Regions from separate parts of the Bradyrhizobium sp. Leo78 genome, predicted to be linked through region 2. Evidence: predicted binding sites of a transcription regulator. Region 2 holds the regulator's gene; each other region holds the start of a gene.

Evidence for each region. Region 2 encodes HrcA, which represses chaperone genes, less so after heat shock. Its sites were predicted from a motif close to GTTAGCACTCNCNNNNNGNGAGTGCTAAC; they were not measured.
Region 1: groES (co-chaperone GroES) is a predicted target of HrcA. The motif match lies at 1,597-1,625, and genes of this name have one in related genera.
Region 3: groES (co-chaperone GroES) is a predicted target of HrcA. The motif match lies at 3,283-3,311, and genes of this name have one in related genera.
Region 4: groES (co-chaperone GroES) is a predicted target of HrcA. The motif match lies at 6,187-6,215, and genes of this name have one in related genera.

What each region holds. Positions count from the first base shown of each region.
Region 1 is NZ_JCAMOT010000012.1:72,347-80,087, reverse strand. It holds gene groL (chaperonin GroEL) at 1-1,197, opposite strand, end outside; gene groES (co-chaperone GroES) at 1,239-1,553, opposite strand; gene AC5ZG1_RS17665 (usg protein) at 1,942-2,232, shown strand; gene AC5ZG1_RS17660 (cupin domain-containing protein) at 2,323-2,853, shown strand; gene AC5ZG1_RS17655 (NupC/NupG family nucleoside CNT transporter) at 2,973-4,232, opposite strand; gene AC5ZG1_RS17650 (SDR family oxidoreductase) at 4,480-5,238, opposite strand; gene AC5ZG1_RS17645 (proteasome-type protease) at 5,250-6,011, opposite strand; gene AC5ZG1_RS17640 (alpha/beta fold hydrolase) at 6,258-7,106, opposite strand; gene AC5ZG1_RS17635 (acyl-CoA dehydrogenase family protein) at 7,180-7,741, opposite strand, start outside.
Region 2 is NZ_JCAMOT010000002.1:310,175-317,915, forward strand. It holds gene gshB (glutathione synthase) at 1-89, opposite strand, end outside; gene AC5ZG1_RS03915 (YraN family protein) at 118-531, opposite strand; gene rsmI (16S rRNA (cytidine(1402)-2'-O)-methyltransferase) at 518-1,471, opposite strand; gene AC5ZG1_RS03925 (penicillin-binding protein activator) at 1,763-2,992, shown strand; gene hemW (radical SAM family heme chaperone HemW) at 3,104-4,261, opposite strand; gene rdgB (RdgB/HAM1 family non-canonical purine NTP pyrophosphatase) at 4,254-4,883, opposite strand; gene rph (ribonuclease PH) at 4,894-5,607, opposite strand; gene hrcA (heat-inducible transcriptional repressor HrcA) at 5,764-6,852, shown strand; gene grpE (nucleotide exchange factor GrpE) at 7,088-7,696, shown strand.
Region 3 is NZ_JCAMOT010000069.1:8,198-15,938, forward strand. It holds gene AC5ZG1_RS40995 (cupin domain-containing protein) at 1-318, shown strand, start outside; gene AC5ZG1_RS41000 (MaoC/PaaZ C-terminal domain-containing protein) at 735-944, opposite strand; gene groL (chaperonin GroEL) at 1,200-2,840, opposite strand; gene groES (co-chaperone GroES) at 2,935-3,249, opposite strand; partial or broken gene AC5ZG1_RS41015 (IS110 family transposase) at 3,539-3,673, shown strand; gene AC5ZG1_RS41020 (alpha/beta fold hydrolase) at 3,961-5,217, shown strand; gene AC5ZG1_RS41025 (IS110 family RNA-guided transposase) at 5,766-6,818, opposite strand; gene AC5ZG1_RS41030 (potassium channel family protein) at 7,107-7,457, shown strand.
Region 4 is NZ_JCAMOT010000026.1:65,472-73,212, forward strand. It holds gene AC5ZG1_RS28255 (glycosyltransferase family 4 protein) at 272-1,411, opposite strand; gene AC5ZG1_RS28260 (hypothetical protein) at 1,514-2,014, opposite strand; gene AC5ZG1_RS28265 (Hsp20/alpha crystallin family protein) at 2,088-2,582, opposite strand; gene AC5ZG1_RS28270 (Hsp20 family protein) at 2,663-3,106, opposite strand; gene AC5ZG1_RS28275 (hypothetical protein) at 3,248-3,496, opposite strand; gene AC5ZG1_RS28280 (hypothetical protein) at 3,556-3,885, opposite strand; gene groL (chaperonin GroEL) at 4,091-5,713, opposite strand; gene groES (co-chaperone GroES) at 5,759-6,073, opposite strand; gene AC5ZG1_RS28295 (trypsin-like peptidase domain-containing protein) at 6,303-7,400, shown strand; gene AC5ZG1_RS28300 (hypothetical protein) at 7,736-7,741, shown strand, end outside.

The DNA.
Region 1 (7,741 bases), on a different contig from region 2:
CGCGTCATCAACGCGATCCTTGCGCTCCTTCACCTCGATCTCGGTCGCGCCGCCGACGCGGATCACCGCGACGCCGCCCGCGAGCTTGGCCAGACGCTCCTGCAGCTTCTCACGGTCGTAGTCCGAGGTGGTCTCCTCGATCTGCGCCTTGATCTGCGCCACGCGCGCCTCGATGTCGGCCTTCTTGCCGGCGCCGTTGACGATCGTGGTGTTCTCCTTGTCGATCATCACCTTCTTGGCGCGACCGAGCATCTGCAGCGTGACGTTCTCCAGCTTGATGCCGAGGTCTTCCGAGATCGCCTGGCCGCCGGTCAGGATCGCGATATCCTGCAGCATGGCCTTGCGGCGATCGCCGAAGCCCGGAGCCTTGACGGCTGCGACCTTCAGGCCGCCACGGAGGCGGTTGACGACCAGGGTGGCGAGGGCTTCGCCTTCGACGTCTTCAGCGACGATGACCAGCGGCTTGCCGGTCTGCACCACGGCCTCGAGCAGCGGCAGCAGCTCGTTCAGCGAGGAGAGCTTCTTCTCGTTGATGAGGATGTAGGCGTCGTCCATCTCAACGCGCATCTTGTCGGCGTTGGTGACGAAGTAGGGCGAGATGTAGCCACGGTCGAACTGCATGCCCTCGACGACGTCGAGCTCGGTCTCCAGCGACTTGGCTTCCTCGACCGTGATCACGCCCTCATTGCCGACCTTCTTCATGGCGTCGGAGAGGAACTTGCCGATCTCGGCGTCGCCGTTGGCGGAGATGGTGCCGACCTGGGCGATCTCGTCGTTGGAGGTGACCTTCTTGGAGTTCTTCTGCAGGTCCGCAACCACAGCCTCGACCGCGAGGTCGATGCCGCGCTTCAGGTCCATCGGGTTCATGCCGGCGGCGACTGACTTGGCGCCTTCCTTCACGATCGCCTGGGCCAGCACGGTGGCGGTGGTGGTGCCGTCGCCGGCCGCGTCAGCGGACTTGGAGGCGACTTCGCGCACCATCTGGGCGCCCATGTTCTCGAACTTGTCGTCGAGCTCGATCTCCTTGGCGACGGTGACGCCGTCCTTGGTGATGCGGGGAGCGCCGAACGACTTGTCGAGCACGACGTTGCGGCCCTTCGGACCGAGGGTGACCTTCACCGCATTGGCGAGGATGTCGACGCCGCGCAGCATCTTGTCGCGCGCCTCGACGGAGAATTTGACTTCTTTAGCTGCCATGTGAGTTTTTCCTTGAGGGATTTATCCTGGGAGGGAGGGCCTTAGGCCGCCTTCTTCTTGGAAGCGGGGACGTCGAGGACGCCCATGATGTCGCTTTCCTTCATGATCAACAGCTCCTGGCCGTCGATCTTGACTTCGGTGCCGGACCACTTGCCGAACAGGACGCGATCGCCAACCTTGAGGTCGATCGGGATCAGCTTGCCGGACTCGTCGCGGCCACCCGGGCCGACGGCGACGACTTCGCCCTGGGAGGGCTTTTCCTTGGCAGTGTCTGGAATGATGATGCCGCCAGCGGTCTTCTCTTCGGCGTCGATGCGCTTGACCACGACGCGGTCGTGAAGCGGACGGAAACTCATGCAGTCCTCCTAAGCTATTCTGGATGCTGTAGAATTCTGGAGCGTTAGCAGTCTGTCTTGGCGAGTGCCAAGCCAGCCGCGATGGAGATAGGCCAGACTTTGTGTGGGAGCAAGGGTTTGTAGCAGAAAAATTGGCACTCGAAATCGCCGCCTGCCAGTATCGTTTATCATCATTAACCTGGCCGGCGGGCGAGCGGGAGGTCTGCATTAGCAGATGCGCTAAGTTGCTGCTAATGCACGATTTTTCAACAGCCACCTAAACATTTGGGCTTGTGATGAGTTGGCCCTATGCGTCACAATTCCCTCATGTGAGCGCATCTCCGCGGGGGTGGCTCGGCTAGCAGGCCATCCCGTGAATGCGCTCCTTCGAAAAAATGGAGGTTGGCATATGGTCTCGCGGGTTGGTGGGGTTGCTTCCGACGATTTCCGGAAGCAGATGCTGGGTTATGGGCTGACGACGGCACAGATCCTCTACCGAATGCCGGACCATCCTTCACTGCTGCAGACCTACGTCTGGCAGAATTACGACCTCTTCCCGAAATTCCCTGCGCTGCAGGATTTCCTCGCCTTCTGGCAGGAGCAGCTCGAGGGGCCGCTGCACTCGGTGACCGTTGCGCATTCCAAGCTGATCAAGCCGGCGGAGCTGCGCGCCGTCGACGGCGTCTTCCGCTTGCACTGAGACGCGAAGACCGATTGCTGCCGGGCGGAACGGTGGTAACGTTCCCTGGACGCGTCCGCGTCGCGGACGCCTGCAACAGGGAGGCAGGCCATGGCTAAGAAGGTGACATCAAGACCCGCGGCCAAGACGGCGGTCCGGAAGAAATGGACGGGCCACAAGACCGCCGCCAAATCCACCGCCCGCAAGGCGATCAAGTCCAAGGGCCGCGTATCCAAGGCGGCACATAAGGCGCAGCCGAAGCAACGCATTGCGGTGAGCCATCATCGCGAAGAAGACTTCAAGGCCGACGGGCTGCGCGCTTATGCGCAATATCGCGATCTCGGCTTTGCCGACGCCACGCACGGGCTTGCGCAGGCGCATGTGATCCGGCTGGTCGGGCCGTGCAATCCGGAAGAGGTGTCAAAGCTGCATTATCACGACGTCCAGTTCCAGATGGTCTATGTGCTCAAGGGCTGGGTGAAAACCTACATGGAAGGGCAGGGCGAGACGTTGATGCAGCAAGGCAGCGCCTGGACCCAGCCGCCGAAGATCAGGCACATGATCCTCGATTATTCTGACGACGTCGAACTGCTCGAGATCATCCTGCCGGCTGAGTTCAAGACGGTGGAGTTGACGACGTAATACTCGCTGTCATTCCGGGGCGCGCGTAGCGCGAACCCGGAATCCATTCCTCCGCTTGTGCCCGCGGCCCGATGGATTCCGGGTTCGATGCTTCGCATCGCCCCGGAATGACGGAGCGGCTACGTCAACAGCCCCACGATCGCGCCCATCAGGCAGGTTGTCAGCGTGCCCGATACGATCGACTTCAGCCCGAGCGAATTGATCTCCTCGCGCCGCGTCGGCGCCATCGTGTTGAGGCCGCCGATCATGATGCCGAGGCTGGCGAAATTGGCGAAGCCGCACATCGCATAGAGCATGATCAGGCGCGAGCGCGCATCCAGCGCGTCGGTGGGAAGCTTCGACAGATCGACATACGCGATCAATTCGTTCAGCACGGTCTTGGTCCCCATCAGGCTGCCCGCAGTGATGGCTTGCGACCACGGCAGGCCCATCAGCCAGCACACCGGGGCCATGATATAGCCGAGCAGACGCTGCAGAGAAATCTTGGCGCCGCCGATGTCCGGCAGGATCCCGAGCATCGCGTTGACGAGATAGACCAGCGCCACCAGCACGAGCAGCATCGCGACGATGTTGAGCAACAGTTCAAGCCCGGCCGCGGTGCCCTTGACGATGGCATCCATCGTCGAGGACGCGTGCATCTCGGGATCGCTGCGATCGTCGAGCGCGCCGCCGGTGCGCCCGCCTGATGTCTCCGGCACCATGATCAGGCTCACCAGGATCGCCGTCGGCGCCCCTAGCACCGAGGCAATGACGAAATGCGCCGCCGCATCGGGGATCAGCGGCGCCAGCAGGGTGGCGTAGAGCACCAGCACGGTGCCGGCGATCCCGGCCATGCCGCCCGTCATCACCAGGAACAGTTCGGCGCGGGTGAGCTGCGCCAGATAGGGCCGGATGAACAGCGGCGCTTCCACCATGCCGAGGAAGATGTTGGCGGCGGTGGAGAGCCCGACCGCGCCGCCGACGCCGAGCGTCCGTTCGAGCAGCCAGGCCATGCCGCGCACGATCGGCGGCAGCACGCGCCAGTAGAACAGCAGCGTGGTCAGCGCGCTCATGACCAGCACGATCGGCAGCGCCTGGAAGGCGAGGATGAAATCAGCGCCCGGCGCCTTGAGGTCGAACGGCAGCGGCGCGCCGCCGACATAGCCGAACACGAAGGAGGTGCCGGCACGCGAGGCGGCGGCGATGACGCCGACGGCCTCGTTGATGGCGCCGAAAGCCGATGCCACCAGCGGCACCTTGATCAGCGCCAGCGCAGTGACCAGCGTCACGATGAGGCCGACGATCGCCTGCCGGATCGACACCGCGCTGCGCTTCTCGCTGAAAGCCCAGGCGATCAGAAGCAGCGCCACCACGCCGAACGCCGATTGCAGTTGTAACATTCACAGATCTCCCGAACGATTATGGCAGCACGATCTGCAAGTGCAATGCCGCTCCGTTCAGGTGCGGTGAACTTCGTCTTGTGGATGTGGTTTCTGTGGACGCTGCTTCCGCCACCTCATTGCGAGGAGCAAAGCGACGAAGCAATCCACTGTATCCGCAGGCGGAGAGATGGATTGCTTCGCGGAGCCTGTCATCGGGCGCGCATTCGCGCGACCCGTTGGCTCGCAACGACGGTGAGTGGGGTGTCTAACCCCGTCCCACAAACGGCATCTTGCTGGCCATCACCGTCATGAACAGCACGTTGGCGTCGAGCGGCAGGTTCGCCATATAGGCCACCGCATCGCCGACGGCCTTCGCGTCCATCCGCGGCTCCGGCATCTTGCGGCCGTCGGGCTGCAGCACGCCGTCGACCATCCGGTCGGTCATTGGTGTCGCGGCATTGCCGATGTCGATCTGGCCGACCGCGATGTCGTACATGCGGCCGTCGAGGTTGGACGCCTTGGTCAGGCCGGTGATCGCATGCTTGGTCGCGGTGTAGGCGGCGGAGAACGGCCGCGGCGCGTGCGCCGAGATCGAGCCGTTGTTGATGATGCGCCCGCCGCGCGGGGTTTGGTCCTTCATGATGCGGAAGGCGTGCTGGGTGCACAGGAACGGGCCGGTGAGGTTGGTGTTCACCACCGCCTGCCACTGCGCCAGCGGCAAATCCTCGAAATTCACCGGCGGCGCGCCCATGCCGGCATTGTTGAAGAGCAGGTCGAGCCGGCCATAGCTGTCTGTCACCTTGGCGAACAGGGCCGCGATCGAGTCGGGATCGGTCATGTCGGCCTGCACACACAGGCTCTTACTGGCATCGCCGCCGAGTTTCTGCGTCTCCTGCAGCATGTCCAGCCGCCGGCCGACGAGCACCACGGTGAAGCCGGCATTGATCAGCGCCAGCGATGCGGCGCGTCCGACGCCGGTGCCGGCGCCTGTGACCACGGCTATTCTCTTTCCTGCTTCGGCCATCGTTTCCTTCCTTATTGTTTCTTGGATTCGGTTTCGGTCTTGTACGGCGGTCTCGGGATGTTCTGATGCGCCGCGCGGAGCGCCGCCGACCAGCGCGAGCGGAGATCGTGGAAATAGGGTTCGCCGGCCTCGATCCGATGATTGAGGTCGGCCTCGCAGGCATCGTTGCGCACCACAAGCACGTCGATCGGCAGGCCGACGCCGAGGTTGGAGCGCATCGTCGAATCCATCGAGATCAATCCGGTCTTCAGCGCCTCATAGAGCTCGACGTCGTAATGCATGGCGCGGTCGAGCACCGGCTTGCCGTATTTGTGCTCGCCGATCTGCAAATACGGCGTATCGGTGGTGCATTCGATGAAGTTGCCAGCGGTGTAGATCATGAACAGCCGCATCCGCGAGCCCTTGATCTGGCCGCCGAACAGGAACGAGACGTCGAAAGAGACGTCTTCCGACCTCAGCGCGTCGCCTTCGGTTGCGTGCACTGCGCGGATGGCGCGGCCGATGCGCTGCGCGGCCTGGAACATGGTCGGCGCGTTCAGGAGCGTCTCGACCTCGCCGGTTTCAGGATCTTCCATACCCTCCGTCAGCGTCGACAGCACCGACTGGCTGATGGCGAGATTGCCGGCGCTCGCGACCGCCATGATCCGCTCGCCGGGCTGGGCGAAGATGTGCAATTTGCGAAAGGTCGAGACATTGTCGAGACCGGCATTGGTGCGGGTGTCGGCGATCATGACGAGGCCGTCGCGCACCAGGATTCCGCAGCAATAGGTCATTTCCGTCCCCGAAGTCCGAACGTCTCGGTGGCAGACTAGTAGCCAATTTCGGGATGTGATCCAACCCCAATTCCCCAGGGAACGGCGTTGCCTCCGCGATGGAGGCTGCGCTCCTCTCCCGCTTGCGGGAGAGGGCCGGGGTGAGGGTGTCTCCACGATGGGACTTTCCGTGGGGAGAGAACCCTCACCCGCCGCGCTTCGCGCGTCGACCTCTCCCGCAAGCGGGAGAGGTGAAGCAAACGGCCGCTAGCCTTCCAGAAAATCGAGCAGCGCCGCGTTGAACAGCACAGGGTCCTGCAGGAACGCGAAGTGGCTGACATTGGGGAGGATGAGCAGGCCGGCGCCCGGAATGGTCGCGGCCATGTATTCGGTGTGCTCGCGCTTGATGCCCTCGTCATACTGGCCGTCCGCGATCAGCACGGGGGCGCGGATCGCGCGTAACTGATCGTCGGTCCAGTTCGGCTGGGTCTCCCACATCTTCTCGATCTGGTGCAGGAACTGGTCGAATTCCCCAGGTGTCGGCGAGAGGCGCTCATACTCGGTCTTTGCGCGTGCGATGAACTGCGCGAAGGTCGGGTCCTTGTCGACGTCAGGCTTCAAGCCTGACGTCTGGGTGTTGGCGCCGAACGCAAACACCCGACTGACCCGATCGGGATGGCGCATCGCCATGTCCAATCCGATGATGGCGCCGTCGCTCCAGCCGATGATCGCGGCGCGCGGAATCTGCAGATGATCGAGCAGCGCGACGACATCATCGGTCATCAGGTCATATCCGAACGGCTGCGCGTTGCGCGTGCTGCGGCCATGGCCGCGGCTGTCGACCAGGATGACGCGATGCCGGCGCGCGACCTCCGGCACCTGCAGGCCGAAATAATCGGAGTTGGAAAGCCCGCCATGGAGAAAGAGCACCGGGCTTCCTTCGCCGAGTTCGACGTAATAGAGGCTGATGCCGTTCACCTGCGCTCGCGCGCTGCGCCCCGCAACCGGCGGCGGAGTCGCAGGCAGGCTTTTCCACCGCTCGGCAGCGGCGGCGCGGTTGAGTGCCGCCAGGCTGGCGAGAGCAGCGATGACAAAGTGACGTCGATTCAGATTCATGATCGATGCGCGCTCCTGATGCCCTGCAGCCAGATGGTGATGACAGATATGTGTTTGGCGTAGCCTATCACCATCATGTCTGTCCGGCATCCTGCGCCGAGCGTGCCAGGAGCAGTTTGCCGATCGCGACATACTGTCGTTGCTGCACAGCGGCGTGCTGGGCGGCGACGTGCATGTCGCGCAAGCGCCGCTGCAGCGGCGAGGTCTCATAGACCGCGCTGCTTCCGGCAAGTGCGAAACACGCGTCGACGATCCGGACGCAGGTGGCGGCGATCCAGGTCGCGGCCTGCGTGCTCTCGACGACGAGGCTTTCGTCGTTCAGCGTTCCAGCCAAGGCGTGGTGCCAAAGGCTTGCGATCTGCGTCTCGCAAACGGCCCGCGCTGCATTGACGTCAGCGGAAATGCGGCCAAGTTCGAGCTGGAATATCTCGGAGTCGCGCATCGGCGTGGTTGCCCGGAACTGCTGCCGTCCCGTATGGGCCAGCGCCACCAATTCGTCGACGGCGCCTTCGGCAATGCCGACGGAGTTCGCACCGTGAAACATCGGCACCAATTGCGGCACCGCCGGATAGAGCGGGCCCGGTACGCAGGGCGTGCCGTTTGCGACATCGAAGAAGTTGGCCTCGGGAACCAGT
Region 2 (7,741 bases):
TGCGCTTCGAGCAGCAGCGCGAACGTCGAATCGCCGCGGATGTTGATGCGCTCAATGGGATCCATCTGGACGGCGACGTTCAATTTCATGGGCTTTGGGTCCGGTCTCTCGAGGAAGTCATGCGCTGGCGTCGAACGCCGCTAACAGATGGCGCGGCAGATGCCTGGGCGCAATCAGCATGGCGTCGAAACGCATGTCGAATTCCGCATGTTCGGGATGCGCCATCAGCCAGGCCTGGGCCGCAGCAATGATGCGCTGTTGCTGGCGCGGCGTGACGGCATAGGCGGCCTCATCAAAGCTGGCGCGGGCCTTGACCTCGACGAAGGCGAGCAGGTTGCGCTTGCGCACCACCAGGTCGATCTCGCCATAGGGCGTGCGGAAGCGCTTGGCGAGAATGCGATAGCCCTTGGCCATCAGATAGGCCGCGGCGCGGCTTTCCGCCGATAGCCCGGTGCGGAACGCAGCGACCCGTTCGGGCGAGGCGAGCTTTATGTCCGCCCCCTGCGGCGAGCTGCCGTCACTCTTGGCCATCGTCGCCCCGCAGTTCCTTTGCGAGTTCGAGAGCGCGGGCATAGACCTCGCGACGCGGTCGGCCGGAAAGCTCGACTGCATGCGCAACCGCATCCTTGACGCTGTCGCGCAGGAGTGACGCGCGCAGCAGTTCGTCGAGCTGATCCTGCCCCATCACCTGCGCGTCCGCCGGCGGCGGACCGATCACCAGCACAAATTCGCCGCGCGTCTCCACCGCGTCCCTGGCCGCCGCCAGTTCGGCGATCGGGGCGCGCCTGATCTCTTCGTGCAGTTTTGTCAGCTCGCGGCAGATCGCGGCGTCGCGCCCGCCCATGATCGCGGCGAGGTCGGTAAGCGTCTCCTGCACGCGGCTGCCGGATTCGAACAGCACCAGCGTTGAGTCGATCCTGGCGAGCTCAGAGAGCCGCGTGCGCCGGGCCTGTTCCTTCGCAGGCAAGAAGCCCTCGAAGAAAAAGCGGTCGGTCGGCAGCGCCGCGACCGAGAGCGCCGTCAGTACCGATGATGCCCCGGGTACCGCGACCACGTGGTGCCCGGCGGCGCAGGCCTCGCGCACCAGCTTGAAGCCGGGGTCGGAGATCAGCGGCGTGCCGGCGTCGGAGACCAGCGCGATCGCGGCGCCCTCGGCCAGCCGCTGCAGGATTTTTGGCCGGGCCTGGGCCGCATTGTGCTCATGGTAGGGGGTCAGCTCGGCTGCAATCGTGTAACGCTCGGTCAAACGGCGGGTGATGCGGGTGTCCTCGCAGGCGATCAGGTCCGCGCCGGCGAGTGTCTCCAGCGCGCGAAGGGTGATGTCGGCGAGATTTCCGATTGGTGTTGCAACCAGATGGAGGCCGGGAACCGGCTTTGGCGCGTTCAGCACATGACCGCCGATGGAAAATGTCCTGTTGGGGACGTCCGTCCCGGCGTCAGCGCCGTATCTTGAGCTGGCTTTTGCGCGCATAGTGCCAATCTAGAGCATCATCCGGAAAAGTGGACACCGGTTTTCCGAAAGATCGTGCTCGAACGAAGAGTGGGAGAGCGCCGGCGCCATAACGTGCTTGCGTCTTGCGGAGTGGGGGCGGCTGTGCTGCGCATTTGGTGAGGGGTTCGCGGTCCACAGCCGGCAATTCACCATGGGGATAATCCCTTTGTTTTGGTTAACTATTCGCCGACAATATGCCTGATTCCATCCTCCATTGGTTCGGCAGTTGGAATCCCGGCCCGAACACGGCCGGTCAAGAGAAGAGACGAGATGGTGGGCCCGCATAGCCGCAAACCAAAATCCCCGGGTCTGCAAGGTTCCGCCGCGACCCGCCGGACAGCACTCGGCCTGATGCTGGGTGCTCCCCTGCTGGCCGCCTGCTCGGGGGTGCAGCAGACCCTTAGCCAGTTTACCAGTCCGTCCGGCTCGCCGCAGCCGGAAGCAGCCCCCGCCGGACCGCAGCAGCAGCCGCAGGCGATCGGCAACGGGCAGGTCAAAGTAGGGTTGATCTTGCCGCTGTCGGCGGCCGGCAATGCCGGCCTTGCCGGGCAGTCGATGAAGAACGCCGCCGAACTGGCGCTGGCGGAATTCCAGAACCCGAACATCCAGCTCCTGATCAAGGACGATGGCGGCAGTCCGCAGGGCGCCTCCCAGGGCGCGCAGCAGGCGATCGGCGAGGGCGCGGAGATCATTTTGGGCCCGCTGTTCGCGCAGTCGGTGCCGGCCGTCGCCCAGGTGGCGCGCGGGCGCGGTATCTCAGTAATCGCGTTCTCGACGGATTCGAGCGTGGCGGGACGCGGCGTCTATCTCCTGAGCTTCCTGCCGGAGTCTGACATCAACCGGATCGTCGAATATTCCGCGAGCATTGGAAAGCGCTCTTTCGCCGCGCTGGTTCCCGACAATGCCTATGGCAATGTGGTCGAAGCCGCGTTCAAGCAGGTGGCCGGCCGCAAGGGCCGCGTCGTCGCGTTCGAAAAATACGGCGCCGATCGCGCCACGCCGGCACGCACGGTGGCGCAGTCGCTCGCCCAGGCCGATGCGCTGTTGCTCGCCGATGACGGTGATTCGGTGGTAGCGACGGCAGACGCGCTGACCGCAGCCGGCGCCAATCTGCGCAACATCCAGCTTCTGGGCACCGGCCTGTGGGACAATCCGCGGGTGTTCGCGAACCAGGCGCTGCAGGGCGGTTTGTTTGCCGCGCCGGATCCGTCCGGCTTCCGCGCCTTCGCGGGACGTTACCGCAGCAAATACGGCTCCGAGCCCGTGCGCACCGCAACGCTCGCCTATGATGGCGTTGCGCTGGTGGCCGCGCTGGCGCGGACGCAAGGTGCTCAGCGCTTCCAGCAGGAAACGCTGACCAATCCTTCCGGCTTCGCCGGTATCGACGGCCTGTTCCGCTTCCGCGCTGACGGCACCAACGAACGCGGCCTTGCGGTGATGAAGGTTGCGACCAGCGGCGCCCAGGCGGTCGCGGGCTCACCGAAGAGTTTTGGGGCGTGATGAAGCGGCCGTAGCCCGGTGAAGCGCAGCGCAACCCGGGATTCTGTCGCGTGCGGATGGAGAGGCCCCGGATTGCGCTTCGCTCCACCCGGGCTACGAATTGTGCGTCGACTACGCGGCCAAATCCGCCACCACGGCATCCAGCACCGGGAAACCTGACTTGGTCACGCGTAGCCGTCCGTCGGTGTCGACGATGATGGCGCCCTCTTCGCGCAGCACCGCGATGCGGCGCGGGTCGAGTGCACGGCCTGAGAGCGACGCATAGCGCGTGGGGTCGATGCCTTCGGCGAGACGAAGCCCCATCAGCAGGAATTCGTCGGCGCGCTCCTCGCTGTTGAGCACCTCGTCCGTGATGACGCCGCTGCCATTGGTTTCGACACGCATCACCCAGGCTTCCGGCCGCTTCTCGGTCGCGGTGGCGTGACGGCGGCCGTTGATGTCGAGGCGGCCATGTGCGCCCGGGCCGATGCCGGCATATTCGTCGCCACGCCAATAGACGAGATTGTGCCGGCACTCCGCGCCGGGGCGGGCGTGATTGGAGATCTCGTAGGCCGGCAGGCCTGCTTGCGTACAGACCTCTTGCGTCACGTCGTAAAGCGCGCGCGCGACCGCCTCGTCCGGCGTCTGCAATTTGCCGGCGGCATGCAGGCCAAAGAACGGCGTGCCTTCCTCGATCGTGAGTTGATAGAGCGACAGATGCTCGGCGGCTTCCGCGATCGCATGCTTCAGTTCGTCGGCCCACATCGCGGGAGTTTGATCGGGCCGGGCGTAGATCAGGTCGAAGGAATAGCGATCGAAAGATTGACGGGCGACGGCGACCGCATCGAGCGCTTCGCGCGCAGTGTGTAATCGCCCCAGCGCCTTCAGCGAGGCATCATCGAGCGCCTGCACGCCGAGCGATACGCGGTTGACGCCGGCGGCGCGATAGCCGCGAAACCGTGTGGCTTCGACGCTCGTCGGATTGGCTTCCAGTGTCACTTCGACATCGGGAGCGACGCGCCAATACTTGCCGATCGCATCCAGGATCGCGCCGACCGTCTGCGGCTGCATCAATGACGGCGTACCGCCGCCGAGGAAGATCGAGGACACTTCGCGGCCGGGGACGCGCGCCGCGGTGGTCTCGATCTCGCGCGCAAAGGCACGGGCAAAGCGCGCCTCATCGATCTGCGTATGCCTGACGTGGCTGTTGAAATCACAATACGGGCATTTCGACAGGCAGAACGGCCAGTGCACGTAGACGCCGAAGGCTGCCTGGTCCCGGTCAGTCAAGGCATATCTCCGCCAATTTGACGAAGGCACGGGCCCGGTGCGACAGGCCGAGTCCGAGCGGCGGCAGCCCGTGCTTCTCGACGCTCGTCATCTCGCCGAAGGTGCGGGTATGGCCATCCGGCAGGAACATGGGATCATAGCCGAAACCCGCGGTGCCGCGCGGCGGCCACACCAAAGTTCCATCGGCACGCGCTTCGACCTCTTCGAGGTGCCCATCCGGCCAGGCGACGCAGAGCGCGGAAACGAAATGAGCGCTCCGGCGGTCGGGCGCCGTGGCGCTACGTTCCTGCAAGAGGCGCTCGATCTGCGTCATCGCGGCGGTGAAATCCTTGTTTTCGCCGGCCCAGCGCGCCGAATAGATGCCGGGGGCGCCGTCCAGCGCGTCGACCACCAGCCCGGAATCATCGGCAAATGCCGGGAGATCGGCGGCCTTGGCTGCCGCAATCGCCTTGATCGCGGCATTGGCGCGAAAACTGTCGCCGGTCTCCTCAGGCTCGCCAAGACCGAGATCGCCTGCCGAGATCGCCTCCACGCCATGCGGCGCCAGCAATTCGCGCATCTCGGCAAGCTTGCCGGGATTGTGGGTCGCGATCACGAGCTTTCCAGTGATTCGGCGGTGCATGGCCTATTGACTACGCCACTGCCATTTTCTGCAAGTCGACCAGCCGCGCCACGCCCTTGCGCGCCAGCGCCATCAGCGCCAGGAACTCGTCCTGCGAGAACGGCGTCTTTTCCGCGGTGCCCTGTACCTCGATGATGCGGCCGTCGCCGGTCATGACGAAGTTGGCGTCGGTCTCGGCTTCAGAATCCTCGGCATAGTCGAGGTCGAGCACCGGCGTGCCATTATAGATGCCGCAGGAGATGGCCGCGACGTTGTCGCGCAACACGTTGGTTTTCAGCATGTTGCGGGTCTTCATCCAGTTGATGCAGTCGGCAAGCGCGACCCAGGCGCCGGTGATCGAGGCGGTGCGCGTGCCGCCATCGGCCTGCAGCACGTCGCAATCGACCGTGATCTGGCGCTCGCCCAGCGCTTCCAGATCGATGGTGGCACGGAGCGAACGGCCGATCAGGCGCTGAATCTCGATGGTACGCCCGCCCTGCTTGCCGGCGGAGGCCTCGCGCCGGGTACGTTCCAGCGTGGCGCGGGGCAGCATGCCGTATTCGGCGGTGACCCAGCCGCGGCCCTGGCCCTTCAGCCATGGCGGCAGGCGGTCTTCCAGGGTCGCAGTGACCAGCACATGGGTGTCGCCGAATTTCACCATGCAGGAACCCTCGGCATATTTGACCACGCCGCGTTCCAATGAGACGGGGCGCAGTTCGTCGGGTGCACGGCGGCTTGGCCGCATGGGAATCCTCCGGGAATTCGAGCGATATGGCTGGCGGTGCTTGTAGGAGCGGGCAGCCGCAGCGGCAAGCTTTTTGGCCGGCTTCCGGGCGGGTAATGCACGCTTGTCACCGGGCGTGTGGATGGTCAAATTAGAGGCAGTTGTGAGGGAGTTATTGTGGCTCAACACGAACCGGTTGGTTTGATCGCGCCGCACGCCGGGCTTGCCCAGCTCAACGAGCGTTCGCGCGACATTTTTCGTCAAATCGTCGAAAGTTATCTGGCGACCGGCGAGCCGGTCGGCTCGCGTAACATCTCGCGTCTGATCGCGCTGCCGCTGTCGCCGGCCTCGGTGCGCAATGTGATGTCCGATCTCGAACAACTCGGACTGATCTACGCGCCGCATACCTCCGCCGGCCGACTGCCGACCGAATTGGGCCTGCGCTTTTTCGTCGATGCGCTGATGCAGGTCGGCCATCTCACGGAGGCGGAACGGCAATCGATCCAGAGCCAATTGGCTACTGTCGGCCGCGCGCAGTCGGTCGAGGCAGCGCTCGATGAGGCCTTGATCCGGCTATCCGGCCTCACCCGCGCCGCCGCCGTGGTGCTGACGCCCAAATCCAATGCGCGGCTGAAGCATATCGAGTTCGTGCGGCTGGAGCCGGAACGTGCGCTGGTGGTGCTGGTCGGCGAAGACGGGCAGGTCGAGAACCGGGTGCTGAGCTTGCCGCCGGGTGTTCCATCCTCGGCACTGATCGAGGCCACCAACTTCCTCAATGCACGCATCCTCGGCCGTACGCTCGCCGAAGCGCGGCTCGAACTCGAGACCGCGCTGGGACAAAGTCGCGCCGAGCTCGATCAATTGACGCAGAAGGTGATCTCTGCAGGGCTTGCGAGCTGGTCGGGCGGCGACAATGAAGACCGGCAGCTCATCGTGCGCGGGCACGCCAATCTCTTGGAGGATTTGCATGCGCTCGAGGATCTCGAGCGCATCAAGTCGCTGTTCGATGATCTCGAGACCAAGCGCGGCGTGATCGACCTTCTGGGGCGTGCGGAAAGCGCCGATGGCGTGCGGATCTTCATCGGGTCGGAGAACAAATTGTTCTCGCTGTCGGGGTCCTCGACCATCGTTGCGCCCTATAGCGACGGCGCCGGCCGTATCGTGGGCGTGCTCGGCGTGATCGGGCCAACCCGGCTGAATTATGCGCGGGTGATCCCGACCGTGGACTATGCCGCGCGCCTCGTCAGCAGGATCCTCGGCGGCTAGAGCATTTCCGGTTCTGATGGAATCAGAACCGGAACTCTAGATTCTTGTTTTGACGCGCTTTCTTCACGCGAAGCGGTGTCCACCCTCGGATCAGGTCCGAGGGCATGCTTCGCTCGAAAACGCTCTAACCCCGAAACGGGGCCGGTTGCGCTTGATTTTCATGGCCCAAAGCACGATATCCGGGCCAGCCAATCCTTAACTGTTGATCAGACGTGATTTTTCGAAAAGGCAAGCCATGACCGATCCGAACCGGCCAAACGACAACGCCGAGAACCCGGCGCAGACAGGCGAGCCCGTGGTCTCGAAGCCCTACGTCATGCCCGACGATCCCGAACAGGGATCGGCGGAAGCCTTGACCAAGGAGCTCAATGAAGCGCGCGATCGGACGTTGCGCACGCTGGCCGAGATGGAAAACCTGCGCAAGCGCACCAGCCGCGAGATCGCGGATGCGCGCGCTTATGGCATCACCGGCTTTGCCCGCGACATCCTCGACATCGCCGACAATCTGCAGCGTGCCCTCGACGCCGTCCCGGCGGAGGCCAAGGCGGCCGCCGACCCCGGGCTGAAGGCCCTGATCGAGGGTGTCGAATTGACCGAGCGTTCGCTGCACGCCACGCTGGAGAAGAACGGCGTCAAGAAGTTCGATCCCACCGGCGAGAAGTTCGATCCGAACTTTCAGCAGGCGATGTACGAGGTTCCCGACCCCTCCGTGCCCTCGGGCACAGTGGTGCAGGTGGTCCAGGCCGGCTATACGATCGGCGATCGCGTGCTGCGTCCGGCGCTGGTCGGTGTCTCCAAGGGCGGCGCAAAAACCGCGCCGGCTTCCGCCGCACAGCAGAACTGAATCTGCTCAACGCATCGGCTGACGGAATGCTGTTAATGCCGGCCT
Region 3 (7,741 bases), on a different contig from region 2:
AATCCGCATTGGAACACCAATGCGAACGAATGGCACTACTATCTGCGCGGCAAAGGGCAGGTCGCGCTGTTCGGATCAGGCGGGCGCGGCAAGGTCACTGACGTCAGTCCGGGCGATGCGGTTTACATCCCTATGGGTTTCGGCCACGCGATCAGGAATGTCGGAGACGAAGACCTTGAAATCGTGCAAACGTGGGACAATGGCAAATTTGAGGAGATCGACCTCGACCATTGGGTGCGGTCGAGCCCAAACTATTTGCTGGCGAACAATTTCGCGGGGGTGCCCGAGTCCACGATCGGCAAGATGAAACAGCCCTAGAAGCCATATGTCGGTTCAGGGCGCGTGGGAACATTCGTGGGTTAGGTGCGAAGTCTGCTCCTGGCCCGTGGCTGACCTCAGCTCAGAGCGCCGCTAGGTCTGCTTCCTGAACGTGACCCGAATAGGGTCATGCAAGCTGTCCAAGGCAGCCTTTGATCCTGGCTTACGTTGATCCTTTCGCATCCGGTCGCCTCGCAACGAGACCGTTGCCGACACACTGCAGCACCGGTTCGCCTTTTTGGTTGCGCAAGCGGAACTGGCCGCGAACGATTCCACTATCGGGCCTCGACTTCGACTCGCGCTTTTCCAACGTGGTCGCTTCGAGATAAAGGTCGTCGCCGGGACGCACTGCGTTGGGCAGCCGCAGCTCATCATAGCCCAACCCGGCAATGGCACGGACTTGAGGCTGTAATTCGTTAGTTTAGCGAGATGAAGATCGCGAACGTGTGGGCAGCAGATGCCGACAGTCCTCCAAAAACGGAACGAGCAGCGGCTGCCTCATCGATATGGAAGGGCCTCGGGTCAAACCGCTTGGCGAACTGAATGATTTCTTCCTTGGAGACAGAATAGGGTCCAGCCTTCTGGCTGTCACCGACCTCGACGTCTTCAAAATATCCGCTGGTCATTGGTCAAATCCTCTACGCTCGGGCTGACGAAAGGACGGCATAAGCTGACTTTGGGGACTATAGCCCAGCGCCGGTCAAATCATCACGTCCCCCTCTGTTTTCGCCTTGTATTCGTGAGCAACTGGGTGAGCTTTTTTAGCCTGCCGTGGGTCGGCTTTTGTGGAAGCGATCGTCGTCGAGAAGACACGTAGTTAATGCAGAAAGGTCCGGTATCGCTACCGGGCCTTTCTTCTTTCGAGCGCTCAATGGTCGGGATTAGAAGTCCATACCACCCATGCCACCGCCCGGGGGCATCGCGGGGCCGGCAGCGGCCTTCTTCGGCAGCTCGGCGACCATGGCTTCGGTGGTGATCAAGAGCGCCGCCACGGAGGAGGCATTCTGGATCGCCACGCGCACGACCTTGGTCGGGTCGATGATGCCCTTGGAGACCAGGTTGCCGTATTCGCCGGTCTGCGCGTCGAAGCCGTAGCCGTACTGATCCTTCTCCAGCACCTTTCCGACGATGACGGAGCCGTCCTCCCCGGCATTGATTGCGATCTGACGGGCCGGCGCGGACAGTGCTTTGCGCACGATCTCGACGCCCGTCTTCTGGTCGTCGTTTTTGGTGCGGATGCCCTTGAGATGCTCGGAGGCACGGAGCAGGGCGACGCCGCCGCCCGGCAGAATGCCTTCCTCGACAGCGGCGCGGGTCGCATGCATCGCGTCATCAACGCGATCCTTGCGCTCCTTCACCTCGACCTCGGTCGCGCCGCCGACGCGGATCACCGCGACGCCGCCCGCGAGCTTGGCCTGACGCTCCTGCAGCTTCTCACGGTCGTAGTCCGAGGTGGTCTCCTCGATCTGCGCCTTGATCTGCGCGACGCGCGCCTCGATGTCGGCCTTCTTGCCGGCGCCGTTGACGATCGTGGTGTTCTCCTTGTCGATCATCACCTTCTTGGCGCGACCGAGCATGTTGAGCGTGACGTTCTCGAGCTTGATGCCGAGGTCTTCCGAGATCGCCTGACCGCCGGTCAGGATCGCGATGTCCTGCAGCATGGCCTTGCGGCGATCGCCGAAGCCCGGAGCCTTGACCGCCGCGACCTTCAGGCCGCCGCGGAGGCGGTTCACGACCAGGGTCGCGAGCGCCTCGCCTTCGACGTCCTCGGCGATGATCACCAGCGGCTTGCCGGTTTGCACGATGGCTTCCAGCAGCGGCAGCAGCTCGTTCAACGAGGAGAGCTTCTTCTCGTATATCAGGATGTAAGCGTCCTCCATCTCAGCGCGCATCTTGTCGGCGTTGGTGACGAAGTAGGGCGAGATGTAGCCGCGGTCGAACTGCATGCCCTCGACGACGTCGAGCTCGGTCTCCAGCGACTTGGCTTCCTCGACGGTGATGACACCCTCATTGCCGACCTTCTTCATGGCGTCGGCGAGGAACTTGCCGATCTCGGCGTCGCCGTTGGCCGAAATGGTGCCGACCTGGGCGATCTCGTCGTTCGAGGTGACCTTCTTGGAGTTCTTCTCGAGGTCCGCGACGACGGCCTCGACGGCGAGGTCGATGCCGCGCTTGAGGTCCATCGGGTTCATGCCGGCGGCAACCGCCTTGGCGCCCTCGCGCACGATCGCGGCTGCGAGCACGGTCGCGGTGGTGGTGCCGTCGCCGGCCGCGTCAGCGGACTTGGAGGCGACCTCGCGCACCATCTGCGCCCCCATGTTCTCGAACTTGTCCTCGAGCTCGATCTCCTTGGCGACGGCGACGCCGTCCTTGGTGATGCGGGGAGCGCCGAACGACTTGTCGAGGACGACGTTGCGGCCCTTCGGGCCGAGCGTGACCCTCACCGCATTGGCGAGGATGTCGACGCCGCGCAGCATGCGGTCGCGAGAGTCGACGCCGAATTTGACTTCTTTGGCTGACATTGTTGGTTTCCCTGAGTTCTTGTCTTACCCTCGTCTCACCCTTGGCGGGGCGCCCGGCAGGCGCTCCTCAGGGGTGAGCGGTGCGAGCGATGGATCAGGCGGCCTTCTTCTTGGCCGACCCGTCGGTGAGAACGCCCATGATGTCGCTCTCCTTCATGATCAACAGCTCCTGGCCGTCGATCTTGACCTCAGTGCCCGACCACTTGCCGAACAGCACCCGGTCGCCGATCTGCACGTCGATCGGGATCAGCTTGCCGTTCTCATCGCGGCCGCCAGGGCCAACGGCAATAACTTCGCCCTGGGAAGGCTTTTCCTTGGCGGTGTCGGGAATGATGATGCCGCCAGCGGACTTCTCCTCGGCTTCGATGCGCGTGACCACGACGCGGTCGTGAAGCGGACGAAACTTCATGCAATCCTCCTTGACTTTTGTGAATATTTTTGCGTTGGCAGTCGCAATGAGCGAGTGCTAACCGCCCTCACATATGCCAGTGACACAGGGGCGCAAGAGGTTTCGACCCCACGATTTTTGACTGCAACCTGGGTTCTCGAGAAGGGATGCTGGCGGCGATCACTAAGCGAGCGAAGTAACTCTGCTAGCTGTGAGTCCGAATCTGATGCTGTGGACGGCTCCTCCCCCGGCACGAGAGTGCCAAGTACTGGGCGTCGTTTGAGGCTCCCACGATTCGAAGGAGCAGCCTATGCAGTCAATTTCGATGATCGGTCTGGATATTGCGAAGTCGGTCTTCCAAGTACATGGCGTTGATGCAGCGGGCCAAGTGGTCATACGCCGTCAGTTGAGGCGCCGCCATGTCCTGGCGTTTTTCCAGAAGCTGCAGCCATAGCCGAAACCCGGATTGAAGATCACCGCGTCAGCTCACCGGGGTAGACCGGACGCGGCTCAGAGCGGCGTCAAATGCTGCTTGTGACCCAAGGCGGAAATGTGCGGGACTACGGCTGAGGTCTTTAGACGTAAACCGGAGTGGCAGATGCTACGGGGTTGATCTCGGCTATTCAGGCGGCAACAATGGAGTAGGCCCCGAGGTTTCGCTCGATGACTGACTTCAAACTGCCCGAGACGAGATATGCCCGGAGCGGCGACGTTAGCATCGCCTATCAGGTGATGGGCGACGGGCCGATCGACCTGATTTTGGTTCCCGGCTTCATCTCACATATCGAATTCCAACACGACCTCCCAGGATACACCGCTTTTCTGCGGCGGCTCGCGGGCTTCGCCCGGGTCGTGACCTTCGACAAGCGCGGACAAGGGATGTCGGACCGGATGTCCGGTGCGCCGTCGCTCGAGGTGCGCATGGACGATGTCCGTGCCGTCATGGATACCATCGGCTCCAAGCACGCGGCGCTGGTCGGTTTCTCCGAAGGTGGTTGCATGAGTGTGCTATTCGCCGCGACATACCCTGAGCGCGTGTCGCACCTCATTCTGGCCGGCTGTTTCAGCCGATCCGCGGACCGTCTGTCGGATGAGGCATGGGAGGCACGTTTCGAGCAGATCCTGAGGCTGTGGGGTACTGGCGAACTGGCCAAAACTATCGCTCCGAGCGAGGCGGTCGATCCAGCCGTGATCGCGCAATATGCTAAGTGGGAGCGGTTGGCGAGTAGTCCCGGTGCACTGCGAACACTCTTACGACTCAACCGCCAGATCGACGTGACCGCGATCCTGCCGACGTTGCAGGTGCCGGCCCTCGTGTTGCACAGCAAAGCCGATCTCCAAGTGCCGGTCGATCTCGGCCGAAAGCTCGCAGCCGCGATCTCGGGCGTCAAATACATTGAATATCCAATTGGCGACCACGCGGTCTGGACCGCCAACAACGAGTCCGTGCCCGGAGATATTGAGGAGTTCGTCACCGGTCGCCGCGATCATGGCGCGGTTGAGTTTGAGCGCGTGCTGTCGACCGTGCTATTCACCGATATCGTTGACTCCACGCGCAGCGCCACTGCGATGGGCGACGCGCGCTGGCTTCGGCTGCTCGACAATCACGATCAGATTGCAAGAGAGATGGTCGGTAAGCACCGCGGCAATCTGGTGAAGAGCACTGGCGATGGCGTTCTAGCAACCTTCGACGGTCCTGGACGAGCGGTGCGCTGCGCGCTCGCCTTTGGCTCGGCGGCGAAACAGATCGGACTCTCCGTTCGCGCCGGCCTGCACACCGGGGAGATTGAAATTAGAGGCAATGACATTGCTGGCATCGCCGTCCACGCGGCCGCGCGCGTGATGTCGCAATGCGTCTCCGATGAAGTTTTGGTTTCGCGCGTCGTCACCGACCTCGTCGCCGGAGCCGGGTTGAAATTCGCCGAACGCGGTTCTTACGAACTCAAAGGACTGCCCGGGAAGTGGGATCTGTTTGCGGCGAGCGGATAGTCATCGAAACCGAAAACCACTTGCGCTCCTTACTAGGCAAAAGAGCTGGGTGCCGGAGACGTTAGCTTCTGGCCCATCAGCGAAGTGGCGACACCCCTCATTGAGGTCCGCTTACTGGGGCGGAGCGGGCCAGATTTGCACACTCTGAGCTCTTCGCATTTTGACCCAACTGTATGGACCGGCCGTGCGTTGCAAGCTAAATCTGCAGAGCGGCGGTGACTGGTCTTGCGCTTCTGTATCCGGCCCTCGCGTGGAGCAGATCGCTCTTGGCCATCATGGATATCCGCGCGCGTCCGATCTCATTCTCGGATAGGCCCTCGAAGGCCAGTTGGGTCACCAGATCACGAACGCGACGGCGAGACCGTTCCTCCATCTTCCTCAAATTTAACTCGCAGACCTCGGCGGGTACGACCAAGCGGCTCAACGATTAACTGAAGCCATCCCTTCGGAGCCACCGTCGCTCGCTCGCCTTAATCGGCGAGCGACGGGGGCGGAGAAGGGTGGCGGTCATCCCTTTGGTGAACCGGAGCAAGCTTATACCGCTCATATCATACCGCTGCCGTGCTGAGACGCGTCTCGTATACACGGTGTTCTACAAGCACGCTCCATGCGATGCGGGCCAGCTTGTTAGCTAGAGCTGTAGCCAGCACGTTATGGTGCAACCGTTGAGCCGCGGCGGCAAGCCAAGGTCCAAAGCTGTGCTGCATCCAATTCCTTGGCCGAAGTAGAACGACGCGGGCCGCCTGCAGGAAGAGCATGCGAAGGTAGCGATTGCCGCGTTTGGTGATGCGTCCGAGAATCGTTCGATCACCTGTGGAGATCTGCTTGGGGACCAAACCCAGCCAAGCAGCAAAATCCCGGCCGCGTGTGAAGGCTGCTCCATCAGCGATCGCAGCGACGATGGCTCTCGAGATGATCGGGCCTATGCCCGGTATTGTCATCAAGTGCCGACAGGGTTCCGTGTTCTTGGAGAGCACATCGATCTCATCAGTCACAGCCTCGATGCGATCGTCGAGGCGGCGCCAGTCTTGAGCCAGATCCTCTAGGATGCGAACCATCCGCGGTGACAGGACATCTGTGCGTTGGGCAAGGATGTCCGGCAATGCGTGGCGCAACCAGTGGAGCCGTTGCCTCACCGTGATGCCGTGCTCCACGAGAAAGCAGCGGATCTGATTGATGATCGCGGTTCGTTGCCCCACCAGGCGATAGCGCACGCGATGCAACGCCTGCAGATCGAGCTGCTCATCGGTTTTCGGCGGTACGCACCGCGTCGTGGGGCGTTGCACGGCCTCAGCGACCGCATGCGCATCTCGAAAATCATTCTTGTGGGTCTGCCGGAAAGGCTTGGCGTAGACCGGGGGCACTTGCCTCACGTCGTGGTCGAGGGCGAGCAGATCGCGGGTCACATAGTGCGTTCCCATGCCCGCCTCTATCCCGATCAAGCATGGCGGCATATTCGCCAGCCGCGACACAATTTTGGCGCGCGCTACCTTCTCGCGCAGAACGATTTCTCCTCGGGCATCGAGGCCAACTAGGTGCAGTATGTTCTTGCCCGGATCGATACCAATGGTAACGACTGCGGTGTCAAACTTGCGCGGCATGGCGTGGCTCCTTCTCCTGACTGCCCCACAAGCATGCTCGCTAGTTGGGCGGGAGCACGGCCGGTCCATCCCATTCGCAGACATCGCCGCATTTCCCTGCCGCGGAGCAAAAATTGAAGCTCTGCAGCGGATCGAGGCAAAAAATTAGAGCAAGAATCTTGAACCAGAAAAAGACGCTGCCAAGTCAAGGGCAAGAACGTCAGCTTGCAACAGACAGCCGATCAAAGCAGGAATTGCGACCAGTAGAATGGCCCTCTGCAGCGCGCCGTTTACGGAGGTCGCCACGACATGAACCGACCAGCACCGAAAACGTTGCAGCGGCGCTTTTTCGTGGCGCTCGGCCATGCGGTTCACGTGACGTGGCCGGTGTTGTCGGCAATTCTAGCGATTCAGCTTGCCCTGGGCTTGCTGACTGGTTTTGTTGAGGGCTGGTCTTTCGGGGATGCGATCTATTTCACTTTCATTACCGGCCTCACGATTGGTTACGGCGATCTCGTCCCGAGGCAGGCGTTGACGCGCGCACTTGCGATTGGAATTGGGTTTTTTGGGCTCTTTGTCACGGCTCTCATAGCGGCAATTGCGGTCTACGCCATGCACTCAGCGCTCAGCGATGGTGGGAGCGGAGGTGAGCAATCTTAATATCGAGGAGGTGATCGAGTGAGGGGGCTGTTTGCTGCATTGCATGAGTCGGCTTGTGGGCCTCGAGCCGAAGTCGCTCGAATTGGTTCGAATGTCCGCAACCGCGGGTAGACCGGACGTGACGTGCGCTAGGCTTAACCGCCGCTCCTGACCCTTCGCGTCATTGTCGCTGCTGCGCAGCAATTCGGTCGCTTTCGGAGCAAGGCAAAGAACTGCGCTCAGATACCACCGCACGTGACGTCTTCCTGGCGTTGGTCGCCCTGTTGGCCTCCAAGCAAGTCCCG
Region 4 (7,741 bases), on a different contig from region 2:
CTTGAATGCCCGCAAATCGAGCCGGCGAGATTGATAGATCGTCGTACCAGCGACGCGGCGGACCGCTACCGCCATCCAGTCCCGCAACAGTCCCTTGTCCTCTTTGGAAAACGCCCCCGGCGTCTAAGATAGTCGAGCCTGTCATCGGGATGGCAACGCTCAAAATCCTCTCGGATCAGCGACTCCACGTAAATCCGTTCCTCCTCATTGATTTGGGAAGACCGGAATAGAAACCGGTCGGCATCGCTGACCTCCGATATTCGATTTCGGCTTAATTTGCTGTTTCAATTATCCTTCCGTGCTGCGGATGGTATTTCTGATCCGTGTCCGCTGGTGGGGCCGAACGGGCGGCGAGCGTCGACAGCCGTCCGTCGGACGCGGCGTGCTCTCGGAGCATCTTTTGGTAGAGCCTCACGTAATCCGTTGACATACGGGCGGCGGAGAAGCGCTCCTCGAAGCGCGCACGGATCGCCTTGCGATCGAGGGCCAGCAGGCCCGGAATGGCGCGCACCGCCTCCTCCACGTCAGACACGATCCGGCCGGTCAGTCCGTCCTCGACGATTTCAGGGACCGACCCATGGCGGAAGGCAAGCACCGGGGTACCACATGCCATGGCCTCGATCATCACCAGACCGAACGGTTCGGGCCAGTCGATCGGGAACAGCAATGCGGCAGCCTGGCCGAGAAAGTCGTTCTTTGTGTTTTCGTTGATCTCGCCGACAAATTCCACTCCGCCTCCTTGCAGCATCGGTGCGATAACGTCGCGGAAATAGCTGTCGTCTGCTTTATCAACCTTTGCCGCGATTTTGAGGGGAAGGCCGGCCGATCGAGCAATCGCGATAGCACGGTCCGGCCGTTTCTCCGGTGAGATGCGTCCAAGAAATGCGAGATAGCCGCCTTTCGGTTCGAAATTAGGCGTCAGTAGATCGAGCGGCAGGCCATGATGAACTGTCGCGACAAAGTTTGCGTTTGGCACCGGTATGCGCTGCGCATTTGAAATCGATACCAGCGGCATGTCCGCGAACCGCCGATAAAAAGGCATATGGTCGGCGAGGTCCTGCCTGCCGTGAAGGGTGGTTAGCGTACGAGCACGCTCCGGGCGAAACTGCGGAAAGTGCAGGTAGTCGATATGGAAGTGGAGGAGGTCGAAGTCGTCAGCGCGCTCTCGCACCTTGTCGAGCATGATCATGTGGTGGGGTAGTGCGTCGCGGACGCCCGGCTCGAGGCGTAAGGCGCGCGGCGTGCAGGGTACAAGTTCGGCAGAGGTGATGGAATCTTCGCTGGCGAACAGTGTCACCTGGTGTCCCTGCCGAACCAACTCCTCCGTCAGGTATGAGACGACCCGCTCCGTTCCTCCATAGAGCCGCGGCGGCACGCTCTCGTACAGCGGGGCAATCTGAGCAATCCTCATTTTTCAGTCCGTCCTTCGTTACTCTGAGCCGGCGTTGGCTGAGGCCCTCATGTGTTCACGAGCTTGGCCGCACATCGCCAGAGGTGCAGCGGCCGCGGATCTCTACTGAGACTCCGATGATTCAGTGACATTGCTTTGACTTCTGAGTTGAGCAAGCTCCTCCGCCAGTCTGTGCTCGACCAACCGCCGCTCGTTTTCCGTCAAATGCGTCGCGAGCAATCGGCGATACCGCCGCACATTGGCCGCACTGCTCCACCGTGACTTCGCCGAGATAGCGATGCGGGGCTGGCGATTTCTCGCTGCTTGCTGCGCTTGTGCGGTGAATCTTACCGCAGCGGCGCCGCCCCTTTTTTCCTCTTCGTCGAGCTGCCGCAACGCTGCGAGGATATCCTCAAGATGCATGGGAGCAGCAAGCCCCGGGATCTTGCGAAGGGCTGGGCAGGAATCGACGGTGTACAGGTCCGAAGCCCAGGAGGAGAGAATGACCCGTTTCTCAGGAGGCGACAGCACCTCATCATTCAGGACATCGGCTGGCGAACTATAGTGAGATACGGGATGAAATGGGGCATCTACACTGCCCGTCAAACGATCAGGCCTGCTCATGTCTTGCTCTCCTCTTGCTCCTTTCTGCAGGTTGGTGGCGGACGGCGGCGCGGGCGCCGCCGTCCTGGGCACGTCAGTTGCTGGTGTTGATGGCGATCCGTTTGACGCCCTGGCTGGCTTGCTCGGTTTTCGGCAGGCTCACCGTGAGGACGCCATTGCGGAAGTTGGCTTCGGCCTTGTCTTCCTGGACGCCATCGAGCGGGATACGACGCTCAAACGAGCCATAGTAGCGTTCGCTGTAGCGGCCGCCATTGTCGTGTTCGGCCTTTTTCTCGCCGCGGATCGACAGGACGCCGTTTGCGATTTCGACTTGGACGTCCTTTTCGCTCAGTCCCGGAAGCTCGGCGGAAATCGTCACGGCCTTGTCGGTTTCGCTGAGCTCGATGCGTGGCCAGCCAAACTGGCCTTCGATCAGCGGGGACCCGGGCCGGCCGACGCTGCCAAACCCGCGGAAGACGTCGTCGAAAAGTCGATTCATCTCACGGTGAAACGTCAGAAACGGATCGTAAGCCTCGCCCGTCGTGAGCTGCTGGTTCTTGTTCCACGGAATTAGATCGCGCATTGTCATGTTGGACTCCTCTCTGTCAAATACGCCGGGTGGCGCGGATGCCGCACCATGCGCACCAATGTCGTTGAACACGGACGGCGTCAGGCCGCCTGCTTGTGGGTGATCTGCTCGGTGCCGCCGATCGGAATGCGGCGGGGCTTCATCGTCTCGGGCAGCTCGCGGACGAGCTCGATCCGCAGCAGTCCGTTGTCGAACGCTGCCGTCTTCACCTGCACATAATCGGCAAGATTGAACTGCCGCTTGAAACCCTTGGCCGGGATGCCGCGATAGAGGTAATCGCGTTTCGCCTCGTCGGCCTTGCGGCCCTCGACGGTCAGCACGTTCTGCTCGGCCGTGATCGCGATCTCGTCCGGGCTGAAACCGGCGAGCGCAAGCGTGATCTGATAGTGATCTTCGCCCAGCCGTTCGATGTTGTAGGGTGGATAGTGTTCCTCGACGGTCCGTTGCGTCTCGTCGAGCAGATCGAAGATGCGATCGAATCCGACGGTCGACCGCCACAGGGGAGTGAAATCGAAGTTCCTCATAGCCAAGTCCTCCTAAGAGCAAGATGGATACGAAGGAGCGCAGGACACCGGTCCGGCGCCCAGTTCAGTCCGCCGGACCCGATCTGGCATCCGGCGCCGCAGCCTTGCGGCAAAATAAAACTACGAAAAACAACTATGGTTTCAAGGGCGCCTCCCGAAATTTTTGCTGCTCACAGCTTGGGCGGCCAGATGCTCCAGCTCGGCTTCGGCCTCGCTGGCGAGACGCATCAAGCGGCGGCGCTCCTCAGCGGATAGGCCGCTTCCCTTCAGCAAGCTATGGCAATGCGCGATCACCCGCCGGTCGCTCTCGATCAGGAACGCGCGCACGGCGTCGGGCAGGTGTGAATCGGAGCGCTCGGAAATCTGCTGACGGTGTGCCAATTCGAACATGGTTGCCCTCAGTAGCAGCAGGCGCGACCCATGCAGCGCGGATCGCGCCACGTGCGGACTCAGCTCACTCTCGGCAAGCTGCGCTCATGTTCGGATGGAAGTTGAAAGGAGCCTGGCTGAATATTGTCCGGCAACAGCAGGATATCGGTCTTGAAAAGCGGGGACCGCGGTTTCCAGCTCATCCAGCGGACCGACTCCAGATAGGAAATGGCTGGCAGCGGCAGAAGGTGGCCCGCGCTGTCGAGCGCCAACCTTGGCGTACTATCCATCCCCCAGGCGCTAACGGGCACGAGCATCATCGCCATGGCAAAAGCGGCTGCGACGGTTCTGCGGACGCCGCGTCCTGATGTCTTGGGCCAAGCCGAGCTGGATGCGTAGTTTCGGGTCATCTCATCCTCCTGTCGTTGGAAAACTGATCCATGCGATCGTGAGAAGGCTGAGGGCGAACATGAGCCAATGCATTGCCGTCGCCCCAACCTTGCGCGATCGATCCTGAATGCGAGTGCTCATCTGAGGCTCCCTGGCGCTTGTGAGCTTCCTTTCTCGTCGCGGTTGGCGGAGAGCCCGGCCGTTTCCGGCCGGGCGCGTGCTTGATTAGAAATCCGTCGGCGGCGTTGCCGCGGCCGGTTCGGACTTCTTGGGCTTATCGGCGACCAGTGCTTCCGTGGTGATCAGCAGAGCCGCGACGGAGGCCGCGTCCTGTAAGGCGGTGCGAACGACCTTGGCGGGATCGATCACGCCGGCCTTCACCATGTCCTGGTACTCGCCAGTGGCCGCGTTGAATCCCCAATTGTAGTCGGAGTTCTCGAGCAGCTTGCCGACGACGAGCGAGCCGTCCTCGCCGGCGTTCTGGACGATCTGCCGCGCCGGCACCTGGATGGCGCGGCGCACGATATCGACGCCGGCCTTCTGGTCGGCATTGGCGGTCTTTAAGCCATCGAGCGCTTTCAGCGCACGCAGCAGCGCCACGCCGCCGCCCGGCAGAATGCCTTCCTCGACCGCAGCGCGAGTCGCATGCATGGCATCGTCGACCCGGTCCTTCTTCTCCTTGACCTCGACTTCGGTCGCACCACCAACACGGATTACGGCGACGCCGCCGGCGAGCTTGGCCAGCCGCTCCTGCAGCTTCTCGCGATCGTAATCGGAGGTGGTCTCCTCGATCTGCGACTTGATCTGGGTGACACGAGCTTCGATGTCCTTCTTGGGCCCGGCGCCGTCGACCACGGTCGTATTCTCCTTGTCGATCACGACCTTCTTGGCGCGCCCGAGCATCTTCAGCGTGACATTCTCGAGCTTGATGCCGAGATCTTCCGAAATCACGGTGCCGCCGGTGAGGATTGCAATATCCTCCAGCATGGCCTTGCGGCGATCGCCGAAGCCTGGCGCCTTCACCGCCGCGACCTTGAGGCCGCCGCGCAGTCGATTGACCACGAGCGCGGCAAGCGCTTCGCCCTCGACATCCTCGGCCACGATCAGCAGCGGCTTGCCAGACTGCACCACCGCTTCGAGCAGCGGCAGCATGGTCTGTAGACCGGACAGCTTCTTCTCATGGATCAGAATGTAGGGATCCTCGAGTTCGACCCGCATCTTTTCGGTGTTGGTGACGAAGTAGGGCGAGACAAAGCCGCGGTCGAACTGCATGCCCTCGACCACCTCCAGCTCGGTGTGGAGGCTCTTGGCTTCCTCGACGGTGATGACGCCCTCATTGCCGACCTTCTGCATCGCATCGGCAAGGAAGCGGCCGATCTCCGTATCGCCATTGGCCGAAATGGTGCCGATCTGGGCAATCTCCTCGTTGGAGGTGACCTTCTTGGCGTGGGACTTGAGGTCATTGACAATGGCGTCGACCGCAAGATCGATGCCGCGCTTGAGGTCCATCGGGTTCATGCCAGCGGCAACGGATTTCGCGCCTTCCTTGACGATGGCCTGGGCCAGCACGGTCGCAGTCGTGGTGCCGTCGCCGGCGAGGTCGTTGGTCTTGGAGGCGACTTCGCGCACCATCTGTGCGCCCATGTTCTCGAACTTGTCTTCCAGTTCGATTTCCTTGGCGACGGTGACGCCGTCCTTGGTGATGCGCGGTGCGCCGAAGGATTTCTCGATCACGACGTTGCGTCCCTTGGGACCGAGGGTGACCTTCACGGCGTTGGCCAGCGTGTCCACGCCCCGCAGCATCCGCTCGCGGGCTTCCGTGGAGAATTTCACGTCCTTGGCAGCCATTTGCCTGCTCCTTTCTCCTAATGACTGTCAGCTCTTGCAATTTGCTCAGGCGGCCTTCTTGAGCGAGCCGGTCTTGTCGACCACGCCCAGAAGATCGCTCTCCTTCATGATCAGGTAGTCCTCGCCGTCGATCTTCACCTCTGTGCCGGACCACTTGCCGAACAGCACGCGGTCTCCCGGCCTGACGTCGATCGGGGTCAACTGGCCCTGCTCATTCCTCGCGCCAGGCCCCGCGGCGACGATCTCGCCCTCCTGCGGCTTTTCCTTCGCGGTGTCGGGAATGATGATGCCGCCAGCGGTCTTCTCTTCGGCATCGATGCGGCGCACGAGCACGCGGTCGTGCAATGGACGGAAATGCATGCACATCCTCCTTGTCAGGTCAGCGATGTCATAAAGCCGGGTCCGGGACCGGCCCCGGGCGGAAAACGACCTAGGAAGCGGAAAAAAGTCCGTCAAGGGTCCCTAAATAAATTTTTGTCACTCCGGGCGGCCGAGTGCCAGGCCGCCTCTTGAACGGCCATTTTCACTCAACCAGCTAACCGACGCGGCGGCCGCTAGAGGCCGAAAGACAGATTCTGGGGGAGATTTCATGCGAGTTTTGCGTTTGCTCGGATGGCTGGGCGTCATCTCCGGGTTGTGGTGGGCGCTGTCGGCAGCGCCGGCCACCGCCCAGATTCCGGACCTCAATACAGGCCGCGTGCCGACGCTTGCGCCGCTCGTGCGGGAAGTGACGCCGGCGGTCGTCAACATTTCGGTACAGGGGCGGGTGCGCGAGGACAATCCGCTTTACCAGGATCCGCTGTTCCGCGAGTTCTTCAACGTCCCGAAGCAACTGGAGAAGGAAGTCAGCGCGACCGGTTCGCGCGTGATCGTCGACGCCCAGCGCGGTTATGTGCTGACGGCGAACCATGTCGTCGCCAATGCCACCGCAGTGCAGATCAGGACCAAGGACGGCCGCAAGTTCGCCGGTCGGGTTGTGGGCCGCGATCCGCCCACCGATATCGCACTGCTGCAGATCAGGGAGCCTGCCGGGCTCAAGGCTATTGCACTCGGCGACAGCGACGCGCTTCAGGTCGGTGACTTCGTGATCGCGGTCGGCAATCCGTTCGGCCTCGGCCAGACCGTCACCTCGGGCCTCGTCAGCGCGCTCGGGCGCACCGGGCTCGGCAAGCACGGCTATGAGGATTTCATCCAGACCGATGCGGCAATCAATCCCGGCAATTCTGGAGGCGGGCTGATCAACTTGCGAGGTCAGCTGGTCGGCATCAATACGGCGATTATCTCGCCGGGCGGCGGCAATGTTGGCATTGGCTTTGCGGTGCCGATCAACATGGCGCGCGAGGTAATGAACCAGCTTGCGGCGACCGGACGAGTCGAGCGCGGGCGCATCGGCATTGCGCTGGAGGACATGGAAGCGCCGGCCACGGGCGCGACGCAGGGCGCCCGCATCAAGGAAGTCAGTCCCGGCTCTCCGGCGGAGCGCGCGGGGCTGCGCCGCGGCGACGTCGTCCTCAAGGCCAACGACATTCCCGTCCGCAGCGCGACGCAGATGCGCAACCTGATCGGGCTGACGCCGGTCGGCCGGCAGGTGCGGCTGACGATCGAGCGCGACCGCATGACCGAAAGTGCCACGGTGGAGGTTGTTCCGCTGAGCGCTCAAAGGGCGCGGGTGCGAGGGCCCGGGTGAGCGATGTCCGCTTGTGGCCATAGCTGAAGACTGCATTATGGATTGTTACGTCGGCTCGCCGCGGTAGACCGGACTTCGCTGAACGCGGCTCCATCGCGAGAACGCCGCCGCACTTGACCGCGTCATTCGACAGACCAAGCCAACTATCTCAGCCCCCATCAGGGTTCTCCAGACTTGCCCCCGCCCCGACACTTTCCTCGGGCGACAGCACCACGAATTCATCCCGCTGCCTGATCAGGTGATGGTAGAGTCAGGACATCACTGGCAGTGAGCGATACGGGCGCTGGTGGCTGAGAGACGGTTGCGCTCCCGCCTGCACAGGACGGGAGCGAGCTATGTCA